DNA from 3 places in the Azospirillum sp. ST 5-10 genome. Region 3 is predicted to be linked to each of the others. Evidence: predicted binding sites of a transcription regulator. Region 3 holds the regulator's gene; each other region holds the start of a gene.
What was found. Region 3 encodes PhoB, which activates phosphate uptake and scavenging genes when phosphate is short. Its sites were predicted from a motif close to TNTCATAAAACTGTCA; they were not measured.
Positions count from the first base shown of each region.

Region 1: the regulator PhoB is predicted to act here: its motif matches at 1,636-1,651, upstream of ACSBPG_RS29005 (Na/Pi cotransporter family protein).
Region 2: the regulator PhoB is predicted to act here: its motif matches at 1,672-1,687, upstream of ACSBPG_RS10900 (CHAD domain-containing protein).

Region 1 covers NZ_JBPJSP010000041.1:23,200-26,467, reverse strand. The annotation lists gene ACSBPG_RS29020 (TonB-dependent siderophore receptor) at 1-324, shown strand, start outside; gene ACSBPG_RS29015 (hypothetical protein) at 529-1,068, shown strand; gene ACSBPG_RS29010 (hypothetical protein) at 1,065-1,571, shown strand; gene ACSBPG_RS29005 (Na/Pi cotransporter family protein) at 1,677-3,268, shown strand, end outside.
Region 2 covers NZ_JBPJSP010000007.1:148,173-151,440, reverse strand. The annotation lists gene ACSBPG_RS10900 (CHAD domain-containing protein) at 1-1,538, opposite strand, end outside; gene ACSBPG_RS10895 (class I SAM-dependent methyltransferase) at 1,728-2,798, opposite strand; gene ACSBPG_RS10890 (5-carboxymethyl-2-hydroxymuconate Delta-isomerase) at 2,871-3,224, opposite strand; gene ACSBPG_RS10885 (glutamine synthetase family protein) at 3,249-3,268, opposite strand, start outside.
Region 3 covers NZ_JBPJSP010000001.1:196,150-199,417, reverse strand. The annotation lists gene pstA (phosphate ABC transporter permease PstA) at 1-72, shown strand, start outside; gene pstB (phosphate ABC transporter ATP-binding protein PstB) at 149-895, shown strand; gene phoU (phosphate signaling complex protein PhoU) at 939-1,664, shown strand; gene phoB (phosphate regulon transcriptional regulator PhoB) at 1,708-2,412, shown strand; gene ACSBPG_RS00970 (hypothetical protein) at 2,501-2,764, opposite strand; gene ACSBPG_RS00965 (DsrE family protein) at 2,785-3,225, opposite strand; gene ACSBPG_RS00960 (HesA/MoeB/ThiF family protein) at 3,249-3,268, opposite strand, start outside.

The DNA.
Region 1 (3,268 bases), on a different contig from region 3:
AAGCGCCCCGGCCAAACGCCCGAACACATGGCGTCGGCCTGGCTCGACTACACCATCCCGGGCGAGGGTGCCCGCGGCGACCTGACCTCGGGCATCGGCGTGCGTTTCGTCGGTTCCAGCTACGGCGATCCCGGGAACACGACCAAGGTCGACTCCTACACCGTCTTCGACGCCGGCGTGGACTACAAGATCACCGACCACGTCAGCGCGGCGGTCAACGCCACCAACCTGTTCGACAAGAAGTACGTGTCCACCGACTACTACGGCACGGTCTATTACGGCGACCGGCGGAAGGTTCTCGCCACGTTGAAGTACAATTGGTGACGCATCAACGTTATGGCCCGAACGTCCCCTTCGGGCCGTAACGCCCCGTCGAGGCCCTGCCGCCCACCCGGGCATTGGCGCGAGTCACTCGCATTCGCAAATACGCCATTGACGCGGGCCCCTCGGTCATGTAGGGAGTCGAAAAGATGAGAACGACTCGCAATCTCATTGACTGAGCGTTCCGACGACCGGAGGCACCGCCCCATGACCACCGCCGCCACCGCCGCGCTCGCCGGCCCGCCCGTCGTGCCGGCCCCGCTGCCCTGGGAGGAGCTGGCGTTCGCGACCCGCTTCGTCGTCTGGACGATGCGGCTGTGGCTGGCCGCCGACGTCGGCGACCCCAACGCCGTGCGCCGCTTCGGCACGGCCTTCGACAAGATCGGCGGGGCGGACGCCGTGGCTCCCCTCGACGCGCTGATGTCGGCCGTCGCCGACGGCTCGCGGCGCGCCGTCGCGCTGGCGCCGGTCCATTCGCCCTGGCTCACCGCCGACGAGGTCCGGCTGGTCGACGCCGTGGCCCTGGCCCAGGGCGACGACGCCGTCGACGTGCTGATGGTCCTGCGGCCGCTCCTCACGGCCGATGCCTGCCGCCGGGTGCGCGGGCCGCTGCGCAGCTTCGCCCGGGCGCTGGCCCGGGCCGGCCTCAGCCTGCCCGTCCTGCAGGGCGGCGACGGAGCGGCCGTCGTCCCGGACGCCGCCGGGGGCGGTGCCGCGCCGCCGGTCCTGGCGAGGTCCGTCCCGTGACCGCCGCCCGCATCGGCGAAACCGCCGCCCAGGCCGTCCTGACCCCGGCGGAGCGGCTGGTGCTGTGGGGTGTGCGGACGTGGGTCGCCGGCGCCTGCACGGGGACCCCCCTGCTGCCCGCCATCGACGCGGCGTTCCGCCAGGCCATGGCGGCCCCGGCGGTGCCGGCCCTCGACAGTGCGATGACGCTGCTGATCGCCGCCGTGGGACCGGGGACGACGATCACCGTCCATGGCCCGCAATGTCCGGCGCTCGGCGATCACGAGCGCCTGCTGCTCGACGTCCTGGCCCTCCATCAGGCCGGGGAAGGGGCGGCCGCGCTGTTCCTGACCCGCGCCCTGCTGCCGCCCGCCGGCGCCCGTCTGGCCGGTCCGGCGCTGCGGGCCCTGGCGACGGAACTGCTGGCCTGCGGCCTGCGGGTTCCCGACCGGCGGGGCGCGGCGCCGGTGCGCGCCGCGCTGCCGGTCGCCACCCATCACCCGCCGTCGACGACGCTTCACTGACCTGCGCCGTTCGGACGGCGGCCGATCCGACGAAAGGGGAGGGATCGGAAGCGCGCCAGGAATGTTACGGTTTCGTGACAGCGTTCCTGACGCCGGAGAACCGCCATCTCCCCGACTCTCGTCCTGGTCGACATCTGCGGCGCCGTCGCCCTGCTCCTGTGGGGATTGCGGCTGGTCCGCACCGGCGTGTTCCGGGCCCTCGGCGCCGACCTGCGGCGCTGGGTGGGGCTGGGCACGCGCAACCGCCTCTTCGCCTTCGCCGCCGGCACCGTGGTGACCCTGGCGCTGCAGAGCAGCACGGCGACCGCCCTGATGGCGGCGGCCACGGCCGGTCGCGGCCTGATGAGCACCGCCGCCGCCCTGGCGGTGATGCTGGGGGCCGACGTCGGCACGGCGGTGGTGGCGCGGCTGCTGTCGCTCGACCTGCACTGGCTGTCGCCCGGCCTCGTCCTGCTGGGCGGCGTCCTGTTCGCGACCGGCGAAGGCAGCCGCCAGCGCCGCGCCGCGGCGCGGACGCTGGTCGGCGTCGGGCTGGCCCTGCTGGCCCTGCGGCTGCTCGGCGAGGCCACCCTGCCGATCCGCGGGTCCGAACTGATCCATGCCCTGCTCTCCGCACTCGCCGGGGAACCGCTGATCGCCGTCCTGGTCGCCGCGGCGGTCACCGTGCTGCTGCATTCCAGCCTCGCCATGGTGCTTCTCGTCGCCTCGCTGGCGGGCAGCGGGCTGCTCGACCTGGACGGTGCGGCGGCGCTGGTCCTCGGCGCGAATCTCGGCGGCGCGGTGCCGGCGGTCCTGGCGACCCTGAAGGAGGGGGCGGCGGCGCGGCGCGTGCCCCTCGGCAATCTCGCCATGCGCGGCGTCGGCGTGCTGCTGGCGCTGCCGGCGGCGGCGCTGTGGCTGGACGGGCCGGCCGACGCCGAGGCGGTGGTGCTGTTCCATGTCGCCTTCAACGCGGTCCTGGCCGTGGGATTCCTGCCGCTCACCGGGGTGGCGGCGGGCCTCGCGGCCCGTGCGCTGCCCGACCCGGAGACCGCCGACGAGGGTGTCGGCCCCCGGCATCTCGACGAATCGGCGCTGGAATCGCCGTCGGAGGCGCTCGCCTGCGCGGTGCGCGAGACGCTGCGCCTGGGCGACCTGGTGGAGGAGATGCTGCGCCGCAGCCTCGACGTCCTGCGCGGCGACGACGAGCGCGCGCTGGCGGAGGTGAGCCGGATGGACGACGCAGTCGACCGGCTGCACACCGCCATCAAGCTCTATCTGGTGAAGCTGGGGCGCGAGCATCTCGACGAGGCGGACGGCCGGCGCGCCGGCGAGATCCTCGCCGTCGCCATCAACCTGGAGCACATCGGCGACATCATCGACAAGAACCTGATGGACCTCGCCGCCAAGAAGGCCCGCCACCGCCTGCGCCTGCCGCCCGACGACCTGCAGGCGGTCGAGACGCTGCACCGGCGCACGCTCGACAACCTGCGCACCGCGCTCGGCATCTTCATCTCCGAGGATCTGCGGCTGGCCCGCCAGCTCGTCGGCGAGAAGGACGCCGTCCGCCAGCTCGAGCGGGCCGCCGCCGAAGGCCATCTCGAGCGCATCCGCCGCGACGGCGGCGAGGGCATCGAGGAGAGCGCGCTGTTCCTCGACGTGATGCGCGACCTCAAGCGGATCAACGCCCACGCCGCCGCGGTCGCCTACCCGATCCT
Region 2 (3,268 bases), on a different contig from region 3:
TGGGGTTCGAGGGCGGTGATGCCGCGGGCGTGCCAGCCGATGACGAGGCCGGCGGCCCGCGCCTCGCCGGGTGCCACGGGGCTGCCGTCCTCGTGCAGCCCGTGCATCAGCCGGGTCGCCGTCGCCACGTCGTTCAGGTGGCCCAGGGAGTCCTGGAAGGCCGACAGCTCCTGGGTGTAGCGCCGCGCCGCCTTGTCGTCGTAGAGGGTGCGGAAGAACTCGGTGGCGTAGCGCAGCTTCTTCAGCGCGATGCGCAGCTGGTGGCGCTCGTCGACCGACAGGTCCTCGAAGCCGCGGCCGGCCTTGCGGGCCTTGCGGTGGCGCTTGGCCAGCAGCTCGTCGGCGAGGTCGACCACCGGGCGGAACAGCCGGGCCGACCGTTCGCTGACCGGCTGGGCGCGCCAGCCCTGGGATTCCAGCCACGCCGCCAGGCGGAGCTGGAAGGCGGAGTAGCGGTCGGACAGGATCGCCTCGCGCACCCCGGCGTAGGCCGTCTCCCGCTTCGCCCGCACCGCCGCCTCCAGCACGTCGAGGTCGGCGAGGAGCGGCTGGCCGTGGCCGTTCGCGTCGGCGAAGCCGTCGCGCACCGGGGCGAACAGCTCGGTCAGGAAGACGTCCCAGTCGCGGGCCGGGCCGAGCACCGAGCCCAGCCACTTCACCTCGCCCACCAGCCAGTCGTACTGGTCGGCCGGCAGGAACGGCCGGAACAGCGCCAGCGCCGAGCGCAGGCGGCGCAGCGCCACCCGCATCTGGTGCACCCCCTCGGGATCGTCGCCGCGCAGGGTGCACGCCTCGTTGACGGCGACGTGGTTGAGGCAGCTGCGCACGATGCGGCCCAGCGCCCCCTCGACCGTGACCTCGCGGTCGAGCTCCACCTTCTCCGCCTTCACCGGCCCGTCCGCCGTGCCGTCGGCCAGGGCGAAGCCGCGCGCCGCCTTGGTGCGCGTCTCCAGCCGCAGCGGCGCCACCTTGGCCAGCTCGCCCGCCAGCTCGAACAGGACGGCGCTGTCGCCGCCCTTCAGCTCCAGCTCCACCTCGGCCACCGCCAGGGACGGGCCGCCGGGCACGCGGATCTCGCCCTCGTCGAAGGCGACCTCGACCCGCGCCGGCGATCCGCCCGCGCCGTTCAGCACGCGCGCGGTGCGCCGGATGTGCGCCTCGAACACCGGGACCAGCGCCGCCGGGTCGATGCCCTCCAGCTGCGCCAGCGCCTCGCCGTCGACGAAGCGCGACAGGTCGAGGCCGGGGCCGTCGACCGGCACCTCCCACTCGCCGCGGGTCAGCCCCGATTCGGGCGACGGCGCCGACTTCACGGTCTGCACGTAGGCGTCGCCCTGCTTGCGCACGCGCAGGCTCACCCGGCGCTTCGACAGGGCGCGGTCGGGCGTGTCGAAATAGACGCTCTCCAGCGCCTGGGTCGTGGCCCGGCCGCGGCCGCGGCCGGACAGGGCCGGAGCGCGGCGCAACGCCTCCAGGTCCCCCGGGCGGACGCTCAGCTTGAGTTCGGTTTCGCGGTTGGTGTCGGCTTGGTCGGTCATGATGGTTCCGGTCGGCGCCCTGAAACGATGTCTCGTGGGAAGGGAATGCGGTCACCGGGTCTGCGGTTCCGCCGGCCGACGTCTGTGGTGGGCGCCGGAGGGCAGCCGGCGCGCAAGGAATGTTTCAGTAATATGACAGTTATGTTACAGCCCTGATCGCGGCGAGGATTTCGCCGACGGACGATTCCATCACGAAGCGCCGGTCTTGGCAAGAACGATCACTTTCGACAGAAAGGCCAGCTCGCACGACCGCACCGTCAGGCCGGCCGCGGCGAACAGCGCCGGCAGGTCGCCGGCCGCGTAGTCCGCGAAGTAGGGCTCGTGGAAGGCCAGCGGGAACAGGCGCAGCAGCCCGTCCATGGCCGGGTCGTCGCCGGTCTGCAGGCTGTCGACGAAGACGGCGATGCCGTCGGGCTTGAGGACGCGGGCGATCTCCGCCGCCACCGCGGCGCGCACCCGGCGCGGCAGCTCGTGGAACAGGTAGACGCAGGTCACCACGTCCTGGCTGGAATCGGGCAGCGGCATGGCCTCGGCCAGGGCCTGCACCACCCGGGTGCTGCGCGCCCACGGCGCCAGCCGGCGCCGCGCCTCGGCCAGATAGGCGTGCGAGAGGTCCAGCGCGGTGGCGTCCAGGCGCGGATGGTTGTCCTTTACGAAGGTGAGGAAGCGCCCCGTGCCGGCGGCCACGTCGAGCAGCCGGCAGTCGGCCTGCCGGCGCTCCCTCAGGTGCTGGTGGATCGGCACCAGGGCCTGGCGGCGCATGGCGTCGGCGCCGCCGCCGAACAGCACCTCGACCTGATGGTCGTAGAGGCGCGCACTCTCGGCCGAGAGATAGCCGTCGGTCTGGAAATGGAAGTTCTGGCGGTAGTAGGCCGGCAGCCGCTCCGACCCCGGCGGCGGCGCCGCGCGCACCTCGCGGCCGATCCGGCCGCGCCGGCGCCGCGCCACCGCCGGCAGGTCGGCGAAGAAGGCGGCCGCGTCGGCCAGCACCCGGCGCGGCCCCGGCAGCAGGTCGTGGGGCATGCGGTAATAGCCCGCCTCGATGTTGGCGAGGTCGCGCGCCAGCAGCGCCCGCAGCCCCCGGAGGATGGCGCCGCGGTCGGGCACCGTGACGCCGGCCGGCCGGCGGGCGGCCGGCAGCGCCGGCCCGCTGAGCCGTGCCGCCAGCGCGTACTGCCCGAAGAACCACGCCACCCGCGCCGCCTGCCCGGCGGTGTAGGCGATCCGCCCGGCCGGGCCGAGCCAGTTCGAGTCCGTCATGACCATCAAGATGGTGCGGCCGAGCCGGCCCTCAATCGCCACCTTCAGGCGCCGGCCTTCAGGCGCCGGCCCTCAATCGCCGGACGGCAGCAGCCGCTTCTTGTAGGCCACGGGGTTCATGTCGCGGACGTCGACGCTGATGCTGGTGACGTCCGGCAGGATGCCCGCCAGCGCCGCCCGCAGGCGCACGGCGAGGTCCTCCTTCTGGGCGTCGCTGCGGCCCTCCAGCAGGAAGGCGCCGACGTGCAGGAACGTCTCGCCGGGGCGGGGCAGCCGGTAATGGTCGAAGGGGATCGCCCGGATCTTGATGTCGTCCGGGTTCATGATGCCGCTGCCGGCGGCGGCGTGGAACACCGTCTCCATCACCGCCGCCGGGTCGGCCATGGCTTCCACCGGCCGGGCGTACTCGATCACGAAATGGGGCATGGCGCGCGCTCCTGGAACGGCCGATCAGAACAGGGAGAAATACT
Region 3 (3,268 bases):
CTGCTGGGCTTCCTCATCGCGATGAACGCCGTCGCGGTCATCCTGCGCAAGAAATTCGAGAGGCGGTGGTAACCCGATGAACATCCAGACCAACGTTCAGGCGTCCCCGGCCGTGGCCGCGCCCGCCGCCGCCACCCCCGGCGCCAAGATGGTGGCCCGGGACGTCAAGGTCTTCTACGGCGCCAAGCAGGCGCTCAAGGGGATCAACATCGAGATCCTGGAGAACCGGGTGCTGGCGCTGATCGGCCCCTCGGGATGCGGCAAGTCGACGTTCCTGCGCTGCCTCAACCGCATGAACGACACCATCGAGAACTGCCGGGTCGAAGGGCTGATCGCCCTCGACGGCGAGGACGTCTACGGCAAGCGGATCGACGCCGTGCAGCTGCGCGCGCGGGTCGGCATGGTGTTCCAGAAGCCGAACCCGTTCCCGAAGTCGATCTACGACAACATCTCCTACGGCCCCAAGATCCACGGCCTGGCCACCCACCGCGACGAGATGGACGAGATCGTCCAGACCTCGCTGCAGCGCGCCGGCCTGTGGAACGAGGTGAAGGACCGCCTGCGCGAGCCCGGCACCGGCCTGTCCGGCGGCCAGCAGCAGCGCCTGTGCATCGCCCGCGCCATCGCCGTCAGCCCGGAGGTGATCCTGATGGACGAGCCCTGCTCGGCCCTCGACCCGATCGCCACCGCGCACATCGAGGAGCTGATCGACGAGCTGCGCGAGAACTACACGATCGTCATCGTCACCCACAACATGCAGCAGGCGGCGCGCGTCTCGCAGAAGACGGCGTTCTTCCACCTCGGCGACATGGTGGAGTGCGACGACACCGAGGAGATCTTCACCAACCCGCGCGACGAGCGCACCCAGGGCTACATAACCGGTCGCTACGGCTGATCGGCGCCGGCGCGGTCGAACGCGTCCGGATGGGGGGAACGCCATGAGCAACGAGCACATCGTCCGTTCCTTCGCCCAGGAACTGCAGCGCCTGTCCAACCTCGTGACCCAGATGGGCGGGGTCGCGGAGGCGCAGGTCGGCTCCTCGGTGAAGGCGGTGGCGCGGCGCGACGTCGGCCTCGCCGCCCAGGTCATGCAGGCCGACCTGCGCCTGGACGAGTACGAACGCGAGATCGACCAGGAGGCGATCCGCCTGCTCGCCCTGCGCCAGCCCATGGCGCAGGACCTGCGGGAGATCGTCTCGGCCCTCAAGATCGCCGCCGACCTGGAGCGCATCGGCGACTACGCCGCCAACATCGCCAAGCGGTCGCTGGCGCTCGCCCAGGTGCCGACGGTGCGCCCGGCGGCGGCGCTGCCGCGCATGGGCCGGCTGGTCGAGGAGATCATGAAGGACGTGCTCGACGCCTACATCGAGCGCGACGTCGAGAAGGCGATCGCCGCCTGGCAGCGCGACGAGGAGCTCGACGACCTCTACACCAGCCTGTTCCGCGAGGTCCTCACCTACATGATGGAGGACCCGCGCAACATCACGCCGTGCACGCACCTGCTGTTCATGGCGAAGAATCTCGAACGGATCGGCGACCACGCCACCAACGTGGCGGAGACGATCCATTTCCTCGTCGTCGGCGAGCCGCTGATGATGGAACGACCGAAGAGCGACGCCAGCAGCTTCGCGGTGGTGACGCCGGAGGCGGACGGCGATGCTTGAGCAGACGCGGGCGCAAGAGGGGCGCCGACACGGTGGGGGAGTCATGAATTCGGCGTTGAAGCCGCTGGTCCTCGTGGTCGAGGACGAAGCCGACATCGTCACCTTGCTGAAGTACAATCTGGAGAAGGAGGGGTTCCGGGCGATCTCCGCCGGCGACGGCGAGGAGGCCCTGCTGCTCGCCAACGAGCAGACGCCGCACATCGTGCTGCTGGACTGGATGCTGCCGCTGATGTCGGGAATCGAGGTGTGCCGGCAGATGCGCCGCAATCCCAAGACCCGGGACATCCCGATCATCATGCTGACCGCCCGCGGCGAGGAGGCCGACCGGGTGCGCGGCCTCAACTCCGGCGCCGACGACTACATCGCCAAGCCCTTCTCGCCGACCGAGCTGGTGGCCCGCATGCGCGCCGTGCTGCGCCGCGCCGCCCCGGGACTGGCGGAGGAGACGCTGCGCTTCGGCGACGTGGTGATGGACCTGGCGGCCCACCGGGTGCGCCGCAACAACCGCGACGTCCATCTCGGCCCCACCGAGTTCCGGCTGCTGCGCCACTTCATGCAGCACCCCGGCCGGGTGTTCTCGCGCGAACAGCTCCTCGACGTGGTGTGGGGGCACGACGTCTACGTCGAGCCGCGCACCGTCGACGTCCACATCCGCCGCCTGCGCAAGGCGCTGAACGAGGAGACGGAGAGCGACCTCATCCGCACCGTCCGCTCCGCCGGCTACGCTCTCGACATGAAGTCCACGTGACGTGCTGATATGAAAATCGAAGATCGGAAGATCGAAGGATTGGGCGAGAAATCATTCTTTCATTCTTATAATCTTCCGATCTTCTAATTTATTCATCTGGTTTTCCCACCAACGCGACCACCGCCTCATTGAGGATCGCGATCTTGGGGGCGAAGCGGACGGCGTCGTCCTCCGCGATCCAGCCGATCATCATCGTCAGGGCGTGCGCCACCTGGCCGGTGAAGGCGGGCCCGCGGGCCCGCGTCTCGGCCACCAGGCGGCGGAGGTCCGCGTCATGGGGGACGCCGTCGAGGGCGGCGGCGGCCACCGCCTCGAAGCGGTTGGCGGCGTGGAGCACGGCGGGGTCGGTCATGGCTCGCACGGACAGAGGGATCACACGAACAGGGTGGCGCCGCCGGGGGTGACCTCGTTCAGGAAGGTCACCACGCCGCCGCGCTGCACCGGCACGTCGTCGCGCAGGCGGGCGCGCTCGGCCGGCAGCCCCAGCGCCTTGAGGCCCATCTCGCAGGCCATCACCGTGACGCCCAGGGCGACGCAGGCGCCCAGCAGCTCCTCGAAGGTGGCGAGGCCCTGCTTGGCGAAGTAGCGGTCGCGCTCGAGCGGCCGGCTGCCGTCGTCGGCGGCGTCCAGGTCGTGCCAGCCCAGCACGCCCGGCTCGTGCTCGTGCACCAGCGCGCGCAGCGCCCGGCCGGTGAAGAACAGGGTGACCCGGCGGTTGGTGGCGGCGGCGGCGCTGGCCATCACCAGCGCGTAGTGCACCCGGTCGAAGCCGCCGGAGAACACGACGATGGACAGGCTGTCGGGACCTTGCATGGCGGGCCTCCCCGCGAGAGCCGTCAATGGGCGGACAGGTCGG